Regions from separate parts of the Pectobacterium quasiaquaticum genome, predicted to be linked through region 2. Evidence: predicted binding sites of a transcription regulator. Region 2 holds the regulator's gene; the other holds the start of a gene.
The links. Region 2 encodes PhoB, which activates phosphate uptake and scavenging genes when phosphate is short. Its sites were predicted from a motif close to CTGTCATAAAACTGNCNNAT; they were not measured.
Positions count from the first base shown of each region.

Region 1 (6,987 bases), 1.2 Mb from region 2:
GACTCACCAGCAACGGCTGATGCTGATGAGAGAATTTCTCCAGCGCGGTGCGACAGATTTTATCAGCCACGTCACCGATACGTTCCAGCTCGGAGATGGTTTTGATGATCGCCATCACCAGACGCAGATCGCTGGCGGTAGGCTGGCGCTTCGCAATAATGCGCACGCAGGCTTCATCAATCGCCACTTCCATCATGTTAACTTTGGCGTCGCCTTCAATCACCTGCTGAGCCAGATTCGCGTCCTGATTATGCATCGCGGTAATCGCGTCACTCAGTTGTTGCTCCACCAGCCCGCCCATGGTCAGGACCTGCGTGCGGATGTGTTCCAGTTCGGCGTTAAACTGACCGGAAATGTGTTTGTTCAGATTCAGATTATCCATGATGCTTCCCTAATCAACCGTAACGGCCGGTGATGTAATCTTCAGTCTGTTTCTGCCTTGGGGCAGTAAACAGGGTATCAGTATCGCTGAACTCAATCAGCTCACCCAAATACATGAACGCCGTATGATCTGAACAACGCGCTGCCTGCTGCATGTTGTGCGTCACGATGACCACGGTGTAGTCTTTTTTCAGCTCGGAGATCAGTTCTTCAATGCGGCCAGTAGAAATCGGGTCAAGCGCAGAACAAGGTTCATCCAACAGCAAGACATCTGGGCGAATCGCGATACCACGCGCAATACATAAACGCTGCTGTTGACCACCAGACAGGCTATATCCACTCTGGTGCAGCTTATCTTTCGTCTCTTGCCACAGCGCGGCCTTGGTCAGCGCCCACTGAACGCGTTCATCCATATCGGCACGAGACAGCTTTTCAAACAGACGTACACCAAACGCGATGTTATCGTAAATGGACATCGGGAACGGCGTCGGCTTCTGGAACACCATGCCGACTTTGGCACGCAGCAGCGCGATATCTTGCTTATCCGTCAGGATGTTATTGCCATCCAGCAGGATATCGCCTTCGGCGCGCTGCTCAGGATAGAGCTGGTACATTTTGTTCAGCGTACGCAGCAGCGTGGATTTACCACAGCCGGATGGGCCGATAAACGCGGTAACCTGATTCGCGGCAATATCCAGCGTAATGTTTTTCAACGCATGGAATTTTCCGTAATAGAAATTCAGATCGCGTACCTGGATTTTGTTGGATGTCTCAGTAGCCATACTCATCAAGACTTCTCTCTTTTTCCTGGCGCTGCCAGGCAGCACCTTGAATTTATTTAATGTTTCTCAGAAAACGACGCTTTCTTAGCGAATTAGTGCTTCTTGGCAGAGAAAATAACGCGCGCCAGAATATTCAGCAGCAGCACGCACATCGTAATCAGCAGTACCCCTGCCCAGGCCAGCTGTTGCCACTCCACAAACGGGCTCATGGCAAACTTAAATATGGTGACCGGCAGGTTAGCAATCGGATGCATCATATCCGTGCTCCAGAACTGATTCGACAGAGACGTAAACAGCAACGGTGCGGTTTCCCCAGCGATACGTGCGATGGCCAGCAATACCCCAGTGATAATGCCCGATACCGATGCCTTCAGCGTAATCGCAGAAATCATTTTCCATTTCGGCGTACCCAGTGCATAAGCCGCTTCGCGCAGGCTATCCGGTACCAGTTTAAGCATGTTCTCGGTGGTACGAATCACAATCGGCACCTGCAACAACGCCAGCGCAATTACGCCTGCCCAGCCGGAGAAGTGCTGCATTTTTGCCACCACCAGCGTGTAGACAAACAGCCCCACCACAATCGACGGTGCTGACAGCAAAATGTCGTTGATGAAACGAATCACTTCGGCGATCCAGGATTTACGACCGTATTCCGCCAGATAGATACCCGCCATAATCCCCAGCGGCGTCCCCAGCAGCGTCGCCCACAGGATCAGCAATCCACTCCCGACGATAGCATTCGCCAACCCGCCACCCGCTGTATTCGGCGGCGGCGTCATTTCGGTAAACAGCGCCAGAGACATGCCATCCACGCCTCGGGTCACGGTCGAAAACAGGATCCAGACCAGCCAGAACAGGCCAAACACCATCGTGGACATGGATAAAAACAGCGCAATGCGGTTTTTCTGGCGGCGCCAGGCCTGCATTTTACGCCGCGAACGCTCCAGTGCAGCGTCTTGCTCTATGCCTAATATAGCCATTAGCGCGTCCCCTCATTTTTAGCCAGACGCATAACCATCAGCTTTGAACATGCCAGAACAATAAAGGTAATCACAAACAGAATCAGCCCTAACTCCATCAGCGCCGCCGTGTGCAGTCCGGATTCGGCTTCGGCGAATTCGTTCGCCAGCGCAGAGGTAATACTATTGCCTGGCATATACAACGACGCGCTGTCGAGCTGGTAGGTGTTACCGATGATAAAGGTCACCGCCATGGTTTCCCCCAGGGCACGCCCCAGTCCCAACATCACCCCGCCGATCACGCCGTTTTTGGTATAAGGCAGCACAATGCGCCAGATGACTTCCCACGTTGTACAGCCAATACCGTAGGCAGACTCTTTCATCATCACCGGCGTTTGCTCAAACACATCACGCATCACCGCCGCAATGTACGGGATAATCATGATGGCCAGAATGACGCCAGCCGCCAGAATACCAATCCCGAATGCTGGGCCGGAGAACAGCGAGCCAACAATAGGAATACCGGACAGGACGTTGCCTATCGGTTGTTGGAAGTATTTGGCAAACAGGGGAGCAAAAATAAACAGCCCCCACATGCCGTAAACGATACTCGGAATGGCCGCCAGCAATTCAATCGCCACGCCAAGCGGACGCTTCAACCAGGTTGGTGCCAATTCGGTTAGAAATAGCGCAATCCCAAAGCTAATCGGGATTGCAATAATCAATGCAATCAGTGAGGTCACGACAGTACCGTAAATCGGAACCAGTGCACCAAACTGTTCTGCGGGCGCGTCCCACTCTTTCGTCCACAAGAAGGCAAAACCGAACTTCTCGATGCTGGGCCAGGACGCCACCATCAGGGAAACAATGATGCCACCCAATAGCAGTAGCGTGACCAGCGCCGCCAGTTTTACCAGCGTGCTGAAGAGGATATCGCCATACTTTCCCGGGGCTTTGATAGTTGGCTTGTACTCCGCCATACGTCTCTCTTCTCGTTTTAACTACATTTGATAAACTGTTGAAGGCAGAGAGGTTGCTATCACCTCTCCGCCCCGATACGACTTGTTATTCCACTACGTATTTCCCAGAACCTGACAACCTCATCATGCTCTGGTTATCAACACGACGTGTCGATACACTAATTAGTACAGTGCTTTGCCGCTGCTGTCTTTTACCTGAGTTTTCCAGGCTGCACGGATTTGCTCAACCACTTCTTTTGGCAGCGTGGCGTAATCCAGCGCTTCGGCTTGCTCACCGCCTTTCTTGAACGCCCAGTCGAAGAATTTCAACACTTCAGCGCCCTGCTCAGGTTTTTCCTGTTTGGTGTGAACCAGGATGAACGTGGTTGAGGTGATCGGCCATGCGTCAGCGCCTTTCTGGTTAGTCAGGTCTTGAGCGAAAGACTTGCTCCAGTCGATCTCTTTGGCTGCGTTGCTGAAGCTTGCGCCAGTCGGGCTAACCGATTTGCCATCGGCAGAAATCAGTTTGGTGTAAGTCAGGTTGTTCTGCTTCGCATACGCGTATTCTACGTAACCGATAGAACCAGGCAGACGCTGTACGAAGGCCGCGATACCATCATTACCTTTACCGCCCAGGCCGATCGGCCAGTTCACGGTAGAACCTGCACCAATCTTCTCTTTCCACTCTGGGTTCACTTTTGCCAGGTAGCTAGTGAATACGAAAGACGTACCAGAACCGTCAGCACGACGAACCACAGCAATGTCCTGATCCGGCAGTTTGGCATTCGGGTTCAGTTTAGTGATTGCTGGGTCGTTCCATTTTTTGATGTTACCTAGGTAAATGTCACCCAGCGTTTTACCATCCAGCGTCAATTCGCCAGATTTGATACCAGGAACGTTCACTGCCAACACCACACCACCGATAATGGTTGGGAACTGGAATAAACCATCCTGTGTTAATTTGTCGTCAGCCAGAGGCGCGTCAGAAGCACCAAAGTCGACCGTTTTAGCGATAATCTGTTTTACACCGCCAGAAGAACCGATGCCTTGATAGTTAACTTTATTACCCGTTTCTTTTTGATAGGAGTCAGCCCATTTGGCATAAACAGGCGCAGGGAATGTCGCACCGGCACCGGTGAGGTTAGCAGCAGCTAAAGCAGAAAATGCCGTCAGAGAAAAGGTTGCCGCAACAACACTGGCAAGAGTGGTACGCATCAGTTTCATAATCCCTCCTGTGGGATACTCAAACGTGTCGACGTAACGTCGTTATCTATCAGAGTTATCAAATCAGAATGTAGTTCGCAGGAGGAAAAATAGGACAATTTGGTGACAGTAAAATGTACGCAATATGACAGTTTTATGACAATAGCGCAGAGTGCAGGAAAATTCAGCCATCACCAGCCAGAACAGGCGTTCTGACTGGTGGAGTATATACCCTAAATAATTCGAGTGGCAGGAAGGCGGCAACCGCATGACAAATCGGTTCTAACCGATTTGAACAGCGCTAGCGCTGGCCCGAAGGGTGAGCTTCATTTATGAAGCTCATTAATCCCCAGGAGCATACACAAGTAAGTGACTGGGGTGAGTAAGAGAAGCCAACGCACATGCAGCTTGAAGTATGACGGGTAGATCGGTTAGTGAGTCTGGCTATGGCTAAGTAATTTGTAAATCGTATCAGGCTTATAGCTATCACCCTGATAATAAATCGCCCAGTCGGTGACTCGCGATATATCAACGGAATACACACCACCCTCCTGCATATCCTCAACGTAGAATGGATGATTGATTAAGGTTCCCGTCACTACGGTGTCATGTATTTTTTCGGGTATAAATCACATGTGCTCGCGCTCTTCTCCCTCACCGTCGGTTTATAGACGATTGTTCAAGAAGGAGACTTCAACGCCGGTAAAGGAACGCTAATGCTAATGTCGGCCAAGCTTGCCTCGTTATATTTTACATTCCCCACAATTATTTCATTCGGCACTGCGTCGCCCCAGGTTTTCATTGACTCCAACACATCGCGTAAACCTTCTCCCAGCGGAGTGAGTTCGTAAACAACGCGCGGCGGTGTTTCTGCATAGGCAGTGCGAGTGACCAATCCGTGCGCCTCAAATCTTTTCAGCCGATGAGTCAGGGTATGCGCACTTATGCCTGGCAGGGCATCTCGTAGTTGCGTGAAACGCTGGGGGCCAAGGAGCAATTGCCGCACAATTAAGGTCGCCCATGGTCCATCAAGAAGGACTAAAAACCGAGCGACTCCACAGCAGGGAACTTTATTTTCATTCATGGCAAAACATCTCTAATAGTGCATTTGACGTAACCTATCTTAACACAGCACTATTAATAGTCTGTTTATTTAACCATAGAGGTGTTTATGACATACGTAGTTCACGGCGCAACTGGCGCACAAGGATCCCCCCTGTTTAGAAAGTTGGTGACTGAAGGGAAAAATGTAACGGCTGCGATAAGGCATCCACAAAATCTTGAATCGGGTTCAGCCATAGCGGTGGATCTCACGTCCGTTCAATCCTTAGTTGCGGCGTACTTGGGTGCGAAAGGCGTTTTTATCCATTTGCCATTAGGGCCTGAAAGCCTGCGCCTGCAATATGCACAAAATATCGCAGAGGCAGTTGGGCTTGCCCGCCCCAAACGGGTGGTAATTTCTACTAGCGGATGGGCATTGGGTTATTCAGAGGATAAAAGTGCGTTAGCCGAATTGATCCGTGGAGTTGAAGCAACAGGCGTCTCTAGCGCGATAATTGCGCCACGTTTATATCTCGAAAATTTGCTGTTGCCGATAGTGATTGAGGCAGTGAAAACTGAAGGCGTTCTCCCTTATCCACTACGAGCAGATTACCCAGTTTCCTGGTGTTCGCATCTGGATGTTGCTGATGTCGCAGCGGCACTTTTGATGAGCGATGCGATCACAGGCGTCGTTGAGATTGGTCAGTTACCGGCTGTTACTGGTGATGAACTTGCGAAATCATTCACTAATCATTTGGGGCGAGAAGTCAGTTATACGAGTTTGACTCCGAAAGAATTTGGAGAGCGCTTGGCAGTATTGTTTGGTGCGGCGGTAGCGGCTGACGTTGTTGCAGGTTACGAAGCAAAAGCGCTAACCAAAGATTCTGCAATCAATGTAAAAATAAGTGCGCAGCAACTATTGAGTATTAATCCGCGCACAGTCGAACAGTGGTTAGTTGATATTGGCGTGTAAAAAGTTATCGCCTTTCATCACTAACACATGAAGAAACTGCCCCCAGTCTTGCGACGCAGTGGATGAAAATCAGGTCAGATTGGGAGAGTCAAAGCCTGTTGAGTTCGATGATTATTAAGATTTTCTAATTATTGAAAATTGAACAGGGGTCATAAATTTGGTTCATCGCACTTTACTGGGGAACGCTGCTTTTATCTTCATAAAAAAGTAGTCGTTATCCCAGTATCTGTATGCCATCCGTTTTATCACGTTGATCCTGTTGTTCATTCCATCAAGTACGCTGGTATTCAGACGATGCGTGGCACTCGCGATTATGCCGCTAACGTAACCCTCCAGCTTATCAGCGAACTGCTGCAACGCCTGATGCCACTTTCCTGTGCCTGCCTGTACCACTCATTCCAGCGACGCTGCGCAATGCCTTTATCCGAGGCATACCACCGCTCGTCATGGACAGCACAGTATCTGCAGCCACATAGACGACAGGATAGTGCAAAACTGGGGTCAGGCCGGAGCGTAATAAGCAGAGCATCCGGAGCAGGATGAGTGAAAGAATCAACAGTGAAACTTTCCCAAAAGAGGGAAGAAATATTAGCATTCACAGTAGACGGCGGTTGAGTGGCTGGTTGGTGTTTTGACGAATACAAAACTAGCCACTTTTACCGCCGTTTTCTATTGGTTCACGCTTAACC
Region 1 is NZ_CP065177.1:4,439,062-4,446,048, reverse strand. Features, by position in the region: gene phoU (phosphate signaling complex protein PhoU) at 1-382, opposite strand, end outside; gene pstB (phosphate ABC transporter ATP-binding protein PstB) at 396-1,169, opposite strand; gene pstA (phosphate ABC transporter permease PstA) at 1,256-2,143, opposite strand; gene pstC (phosphate ABC transporter permease PstC) at 2,143-3,102, opposite strand; gene pstS (phosphate ABC transporter substrate-binding protein PstS) at 3,265-4,305, opposite strand; partial or broken gene IG609_RS20535 (DUF2314 domain-containing protein) at 4,716-4,940, opposite strand; gene IG609_RS20285 (winged helix-turn-helix transcriptional regulator) at 4,964-5,368, opposite strand; gene IG609_RS20280 (SDR family oxidoreductase) at 5,456-6,298, shown strand; partial or broken gene IG609_RS20690 (transposase) at 6,461-6,690, opposite strand.
Region 1: pstS (phosphate ABC transporter substrate-binding protein PstS) is a predicted target of PhoB. The motif match lies at 4,428-4,447, and genes of this name have one in related genera.

Region 2 (6,987 bases):
CTTCACCCTGTTTGGCAAGGTACTGTTGCTTGCGGACGTGCAGACGCTGGAACTGGTCGCTGATTGTCGCGAGTCGTTGGCGTTCAGCATGCTGGTCAATGCGTTGATTAAACTGCTGTTGCAGGGCGTAAAGCGACTGGTACGCCTCCTGCTGTTGCCGTGTTTTATCGTGTTGCATGAACTGCTGACGGGCAGCATCAACGACCGTTTGTTGTTCACGCTGCTGTGTCGCCAGAGTCAGTGTCTCTTGCTGTAGCACTGCCGATTGTGCTGTGTGCTGCGCCTGTTTTTGCTTCAGCTTCTCTTGCTCGTCCTGAAGCTGGCGCAGTTGGCGAAACTGGGTGCGCCACAGAGGAAGTTGTTCTCCCCATTGCTGATGATGCGCGTGTTGCTGGCGGTAAGACTGGATCTGTTCAAGCTGCTGTGTAGCCTGCTGCTGTTCCGCCGCCGTCTGGGTTTGTTTACTTTCATCGGCGTGCAGACGAGCCTGCGTTTTTGCCAGTTCGTCTTGTTGCTGCGCTTTTTGCTGCTCCAGCGTGGCAATGCGATGGTCAAGTGGCACAACCTGTTCGTTGATCACCCGCTCTTGTTGCTGCCGTACCTGTTTGTGCTCACTCACATCCCGCTCTGCTTTTTCTTCCTGCTGGCGTAGCGCGGTTAACGTCACCTGTTCGGCGGCCTGCTTCCCAGTCAGTTGTTCAATACGCTGTGACAGCGTGAGAGATTCCTGTCGATAGCGTTCTCGTTCCTGATGTAGTGGCCTCAGTTTTTCTGCGGGTTCGCTGTGAGTTAACCTGTCGAGCTGCGGTTTAGCCTGCTGAATGGCGGATTCGGCGCTTGCATGTTGCGCCTGCGTGTTGGTTCGTTGTGTGTGCTGCTGCGTCAGTTGCTCAAACCAGCGCAGCGTAGTCAGCGCTTGCTCACGTTCGACGTTGCCCCGTTGCTCGTGCTGGAGCAGCTCGGCAAGCTGTTCTTCCACCTGCTGGCGCTGGTCGTCGATTAAAAGCTGAATGCCTGATGCGCGCGCCTGTAACGTGCTCAGTGCGACGTTTGCCTGCTTGTGCTTGTCATAGACGCGTTCGGAAATCAGGCCGTAAATGTCCGTGCCGGTCAGCTCTTCCAGCAGTTCCGCTCGGTCATCTGCTTTGGCGTTGAGGAAGGCGGCAAACTGCCCCTGAGACAGCATCATGGATCGCGTGAAGCGGCCAAAATCCAGCCCGGTGAGCTGTGTGATCATCTCTTTCTTATCATTGAGCTTTTCACACAGAATCTTGCCGTCTTCAATGAGCGCAAGTTCGGCCTTTGGAGACTGCAAATTGCCGTCTGGGGCGTTTCTTGCCCGACGCTGGCTCCAGAAGGCGCGATATCCGACGCCTTTAACTTCAAACTCGACTTCGGCAAGGCACTCAGCGGTGTTACGCGTCATCAGGTCATTCTGGCTGGCGGAAAGCAGCCCAAGCCGTGGCGTTTCGTGGTACAGCGCCAGACAGATCGCATCCAGCAGCGTGGTTTTCCCCGCGCCGGTCGGGCCGGTAATGGCAAATAAGCCGTTACTGGAAAAGGGCTCTTGCGTGAAATCGATCTTCCATTCGCCTTTCAACGCGTTGAGGTTTTTTAAGCGCAGACTGAGAATTTTCATTTGGCCGTCTCGCTATTTTCCAGTTCGTCAATAACCTGATTAAACAGCGTGCGAACACGCTGTTGGCGGCTGTCTTCCATGTCTGTCTCCGTTACCAGACGACGCTCAAAAACGTCATGTACGCTCAGTTCGTTCAGCGTTTCCTTGTCCTGTCGGGTAATCGCCTGCAGGCGTTGTTCACGCGTGCGGCGCAGCAGCAGCACTTCTACGGGCAGGTTCTCGGTCATCGCCTGAATGCGTTTTTGCATGTCGCTCAGATAATCCTGCGTGTTGATTTCAATATCCAACCACACGGGTTTATCGCCCTGATAATTCTTGAAGGTGGCCAGCTGTTGTTCAATATCGCTCAGGCTACCTTTAATCAATTGCATCGGCTGAGTCATGGGAATTGACAGGATGTCTATCTGCGGAGGCGTTTGCGGTAACGCGTCAGGTGCAAAGCTCACCAGACAGACCGATTTCTCGCTGTTTAGCTCATCAAAACTCAACGGGATGGGCGAACCGCTGTAGCGAATATGCTCGCTTTGGGTCACGCGCTGCGGGCGGTGAATATGGCCGAGCGCGATATAATCCGCAGGCGGAAAAGCCTGAGCAGGGAAGGCATCGAGCGTACCAATATAGATATCGCGTACGGATTCTGAGGGGGTTGCGCCAATCGTCGTCAGATGTCCGGTTGCGATAATCGGCAGCGGCAGGCCAAGCTCGTCGCGCTTTTGGCAAGCCAGTTGATAACATTGCTGGTAGTGCGCGGTAATCGCTTCCTGTAGTGCCAGCTGTTTTTCATCCCCGGATTGCCCGGCTTTGCTGGTCAACACATCACGCGGACGTAAAAAAGGAATCGCGCAGAGCAGGGCTCTGGGCTGTCTTTGACGGTTTTCTAGCAGGAGCACCTGTTGGGCCGGATCGTCGCTGGCGCAGGCAATCACTTGCGTGTTCAGGCAGGCCAGCAGTTCGCGAGATTCATTTAGCATCGCGACAGAATCGTGGTTACCGCCGAGAACAATGAGCTGGCAGCCTGTGCGCTGTAGCGCGACCACGAAGCTATAATACATTTCCCGCGCATAGCTGGGAGGAGAGCCGTTATCAAAAATATCGCCAGCAACGATAATGGCATCGACCTGGTGTTGTTCCACCTGAACGATAAGCCAGTTTAGAAAAGCCTGATGCTCAGCAGCGCGGCTTTTGGTATAAAAATATTGCCCTAAATGCCAATCGGCAGTATGGATAATGCGCATCGTGCTCTCTCGATATTCATGCCGCGTGGCGGTGGATGACGTTGTCATTATTTATTATGTGAAAGGGTGTGTCGTCGCCATGGTGCTTTGTCATCGTAATGCCATGATTATATATAGCAGGGATGGCGGCTGTCGCGGTGGAATCAGGCTTTTGGAAAGCGGCTCGAAAAATCGGATGTACGCGTTGTAACAATCGTGCAGAGAGGCCCGTGTGCTTTTCATAAATCTGTCATAAAACTGACGCATAATGCCTCCGCTTGCTAACAGCGACGATGATTAACGACAGGATTAACAATGGCAAAACGCATATTAGTCGTGGAAGATGAAGCACCAATTCGTGAAATGGTCTGCTTTGTACTGGAACAAAATGGTTATCAACCCGTTGAAGCTGAAGACTATGACAGCGCGGTGACGCAACTGTCGGAGCCATTCCCGGAACTGGTGTTATTGGACTGGATGCTGCCAGGCGGGTCGGGCCTGCAATTCATCAAGCATATGAAGCGCGAGGCGCTGACGCGTGATATTCCGGTGATGATGTTGACCGCGCGTGGCGAAGAAGAAGACCGCGTGCGCGGGCTTGAAGTGGGGGCGGATGATTACATTACCAAACCGTTTTCACCCAAAGAATTGGTGGCGCGTATCAAAGCCGTCATGCGCCGAATTTCACCGATGGCGGTGGAAGAAGTGATTGAAATGCGTGGCCTGAACCTCGATCCTTCCTCACATCGCGTGACGACCGAGGAGCACGCGTTGGACATGGGGCCGACGGAATTTAAACTGCTGCATTTCTTTATGACGCATCCTGAACGTGTTTATAGCCGGGAACAGTTGCTGAATCACGTTTGGGGCACTAACGTTTATGTTGAGGATCGTACTGTCGACGTTCATATTCGTCGCCTGCGTAAAGCGCTGGAAACCAGCGGACATGACAAAATGGTGCAAACCGTTCGGGGAACGGGCTACCGTTTTTCAACGCGTTACTGAGGTGATCGTAACCGGAGACACATTAACGTGCTAGAACGTTTATCCTGGAAAAGGCTGGCATTGGAGCTAGCTTTTTTTTGTTTGCCCGCTTTACTGCTGGGGCTGATTTTTGGCTATCTGCCCTGGTTTCTGCTGGTCGCCGTATTAGGCTTACTGTGCTGGAATTTTTATAACCAGCTAAAACTCTCTTATTGGCTGTGGGTTGACCGCAGCATGACGCCGCCGCCCGGCCGCTGGAGCTGGGAACCGCTGTTTTACGGTCTCTATCAGATGCAGTTGCGTAATCGACGCCGACGCCGTGAGCTGGCGCTCCTTATCAAACGGTTTCGCAGCGGTGCCGAATCCTTACCTGATGCCGTGGTGATCACCACCGAAGAAGGAACGATCTTCTGGTGTAATCATCTGGCGCAGCACCTGCTGAGTTTTCGTTGGCCGGAAGATAACGGTCAGAATATCCTCAACTTATTGCGCTATCCCGAATTCACGAATTACATGAAAGGACAGGATTTTAGCCGTCCTCTCACGCTGCAGTTGAATAATTCCCACCATGTTGAATTCCGCGTGATGCCCTATTCCGAAGGCCAGCTATTGATGGTGGCGCGTGATATTACGCAAATGCACCAGCTTGAAGGAGCCAGACGTAACTTTTTTGCCAACGTGAGCCATGAACTGCGTACGCCGCTGACGGTGTTGCAGGGCTATCTGGAAATGATGCAGGAAGAAACGCTGGATGCGGCGCTACGCGGAAAAGCGTTGAATACCATGCAGGAGCAGACCCGACGCATGGACGGGCTGGTCAAACAGTTGCTGACCCTGTCCCGTATTGAGGCGGCAACGGCCATCGATCTGAATGAAAAGGTCGATATTCCGTTGATGCTGCGCGTATTGCAGCGTGAAGCGCAGACGCTGAGTCAGGGGCGTCATGAGATCGTCTTTCGTGTGAACGAAAGCCTCCGCGTGTTTGGTAATGAAGAACAGCTGCGCAGTGCGGTATCCAATCTGGTGTATAACGCGGTCAACCATACGCCAGCGGGAACGCGTATCGAAGTTTGTTGGCAGAAGATCCCACAGGGCGCGCAATTTCAGGTCAGCGATAACGGGCCTGGCATTGCGGCCGAGCACTTGCCGCGCCTGACGGAACGCTTTTATCGGGTGGATAAGGCGCGCTCACGACAAACGGGCGGCAGCGGGCTGGGGCTGGCGATTGTGAAGCATGCGCTTAGCCATCATGATTCGCGTCTGGAGATCATGAGTGAGGATGGTCTGGGCTCACGTTTTGTCTTTACGTTGCCGAATCGGTTGATTGTCCCTGCCTCTCTGGCTGAAAATACGGTGAAACCTTCAGCCTGACGGAAAACGCTATCTATGACATCCGCCACTCGTATTGCGGGCGCTTTTTTACTGCTGCTCAGCGCGTTGTGTTCCGCACAGCCTCGTCAGATGCTGGCGGGTAATCTCTCCAGTGCGGGGTCGGATACGCTGGCTAACCTGATGGCCTTTTGGGCGACGGATTTCAGCCAGCATTACCCGAACGTGAATTTACAGATTCAGGCCGCCGGTTCGTCCTCTGCGCCGACGTCTCTGGCATCCGGTGCCGCGCAGCTTGGGCCGATGAGCAGGGCGATGAAGGCCAGCGAAATTGAGGCGTTCGTCCAGCATTATGGTTACCCGCCGCTGGCGGTGCCGGTGGCACTGGATGCGCTGGTCGTGTTGGTCAATCAGGATAACCCGCTGTCTGGGCTGAACTTGTCGCAGTTGGACGCCATCTTTTCAATTACGCAGCGCTGCGGTAACCACCAGCCGATAAAACAGTGGGGTGATGTCGGCCTGCACGGCAGTTGGGAAAAGCGCACGCTACTGCGCTATGGGCGAAACTCTGCGTCGGGAACCTATGGGTTCTTTAAGCAAAAGTCGCTATGCCGTGGCGATTTCCTTCCTCAAGTTAATGAGTTGCCGGGTTCGGCGTCTGTCGTACAAGCGGTTGCAGCGTCAACCGATGCCATCGGCTATGCCAGCGTGGGGTTTCGTACCAGCGGTGTGAGAATGCTGCCGTTAGCCGCACAGGGCACCGACTACATCTACCCCTCGACTGAAAATATCCGCAGCGGTTTGTATCCCTACACCCGCTATCTCTATATCTATGTAAACAAAGCGCCCAGCCAACCGCTGGAAGCGCTGACGGCGGCATTTTTAGATCGTGTGCTGTCCGAAACGGGGCAGTCGCTGGTGAATCAGGATGGTTATTTACCGCTGCCGGAAGACACGCGTCGTCAGGCGCGTCAGCAGATTGGCCTGCCGCAATAATTCCCCTTTCCACTACGAATTTGTGATGTTTTCACGTCATGTGAACTTTCTTCATGTGACGTGAAAATTCTTCTATTGCCCTGTGATTCGCCACGTGACAGGATAGTTTTAAATTTAGACGTCCAGATGGCTAAATAAGATTAAATGTAACTATCCCTCTGGGCAAATATTTCATATTGAAACTATCTGTCAGTACACTTCTTTCCCGAAGAGCGGTGCTGGCAACATGTCAGGAGCGACATATGGCGAATACCTTATCCCCTTTCCGTGCCGATACCGTCGGCAGTTTCTTGCGTCCAGCAGCGATTAAGGAAGCACGTCTTCAGCATCAGGCGGGCGAGATTGATGATGCTGCGCTGCGTAGCATTGAAGATCGTGAGATTCTGCGAGTAGTAGAAAAGCAGCGTGAAGCGGGCCTGCAGGTTGTGACGGATGGTGAACTACGTCGTGCCTGGTGGCATTTCGACTTCTTTGCCGATTTGAACGGTGTGGAGCGCTACGAAGCCGATCACGGTATTCAATTCAACGGTATTCAGACCAAATCCCATGCGATTCGCGTCGTGGATAAAGTGAGTTTCAATCCCCAGCATCCGATGCTCGATCATTTCCGTTATCTGAACAGCATTTCTGGCGATGCTGTCGCTAAAATGACGATTCCAAGCCCTAGCGTGATGCATTTCCGCGGCGGCCGCAAAGCGATTGATGCGACGGTTTATCCGGATCTGGCGGACTATTTCGACGATTTGGCACAAACCTGGCGCGATGCGATTCACGCATTTTATGACGCAGGCTGTCGCTTCCTGCAACTGGATGACACCGTATGGG
Region 2 is NZ_CP065177.1:3,281,730-3,288,716, reverse strand. Features, by position in the region: gene IG609_RS15060 (AAA family ATPase) at 1-1,639, opposite strand, end outside; gene sbcD (exonuclease subunit SbcD) at 1,636-2,874, opposite strand; gene phoB (phosphate response regulator transcription factor PhoB) at 3,169-3,858, shown strand; gene phoR (phosphate regulon sensor histidine kinase PhoR) at 3,886-5,208, shown strand; gene IG609_RS15040 (PstS family phosphate ABC transporter substrate-binding protein) at 5,224-6,162, shown strand; gene IG609_RS15035 (cobalamin-independent methionine synthase II family protein) at 6,405-6,987, shown strand, end outside.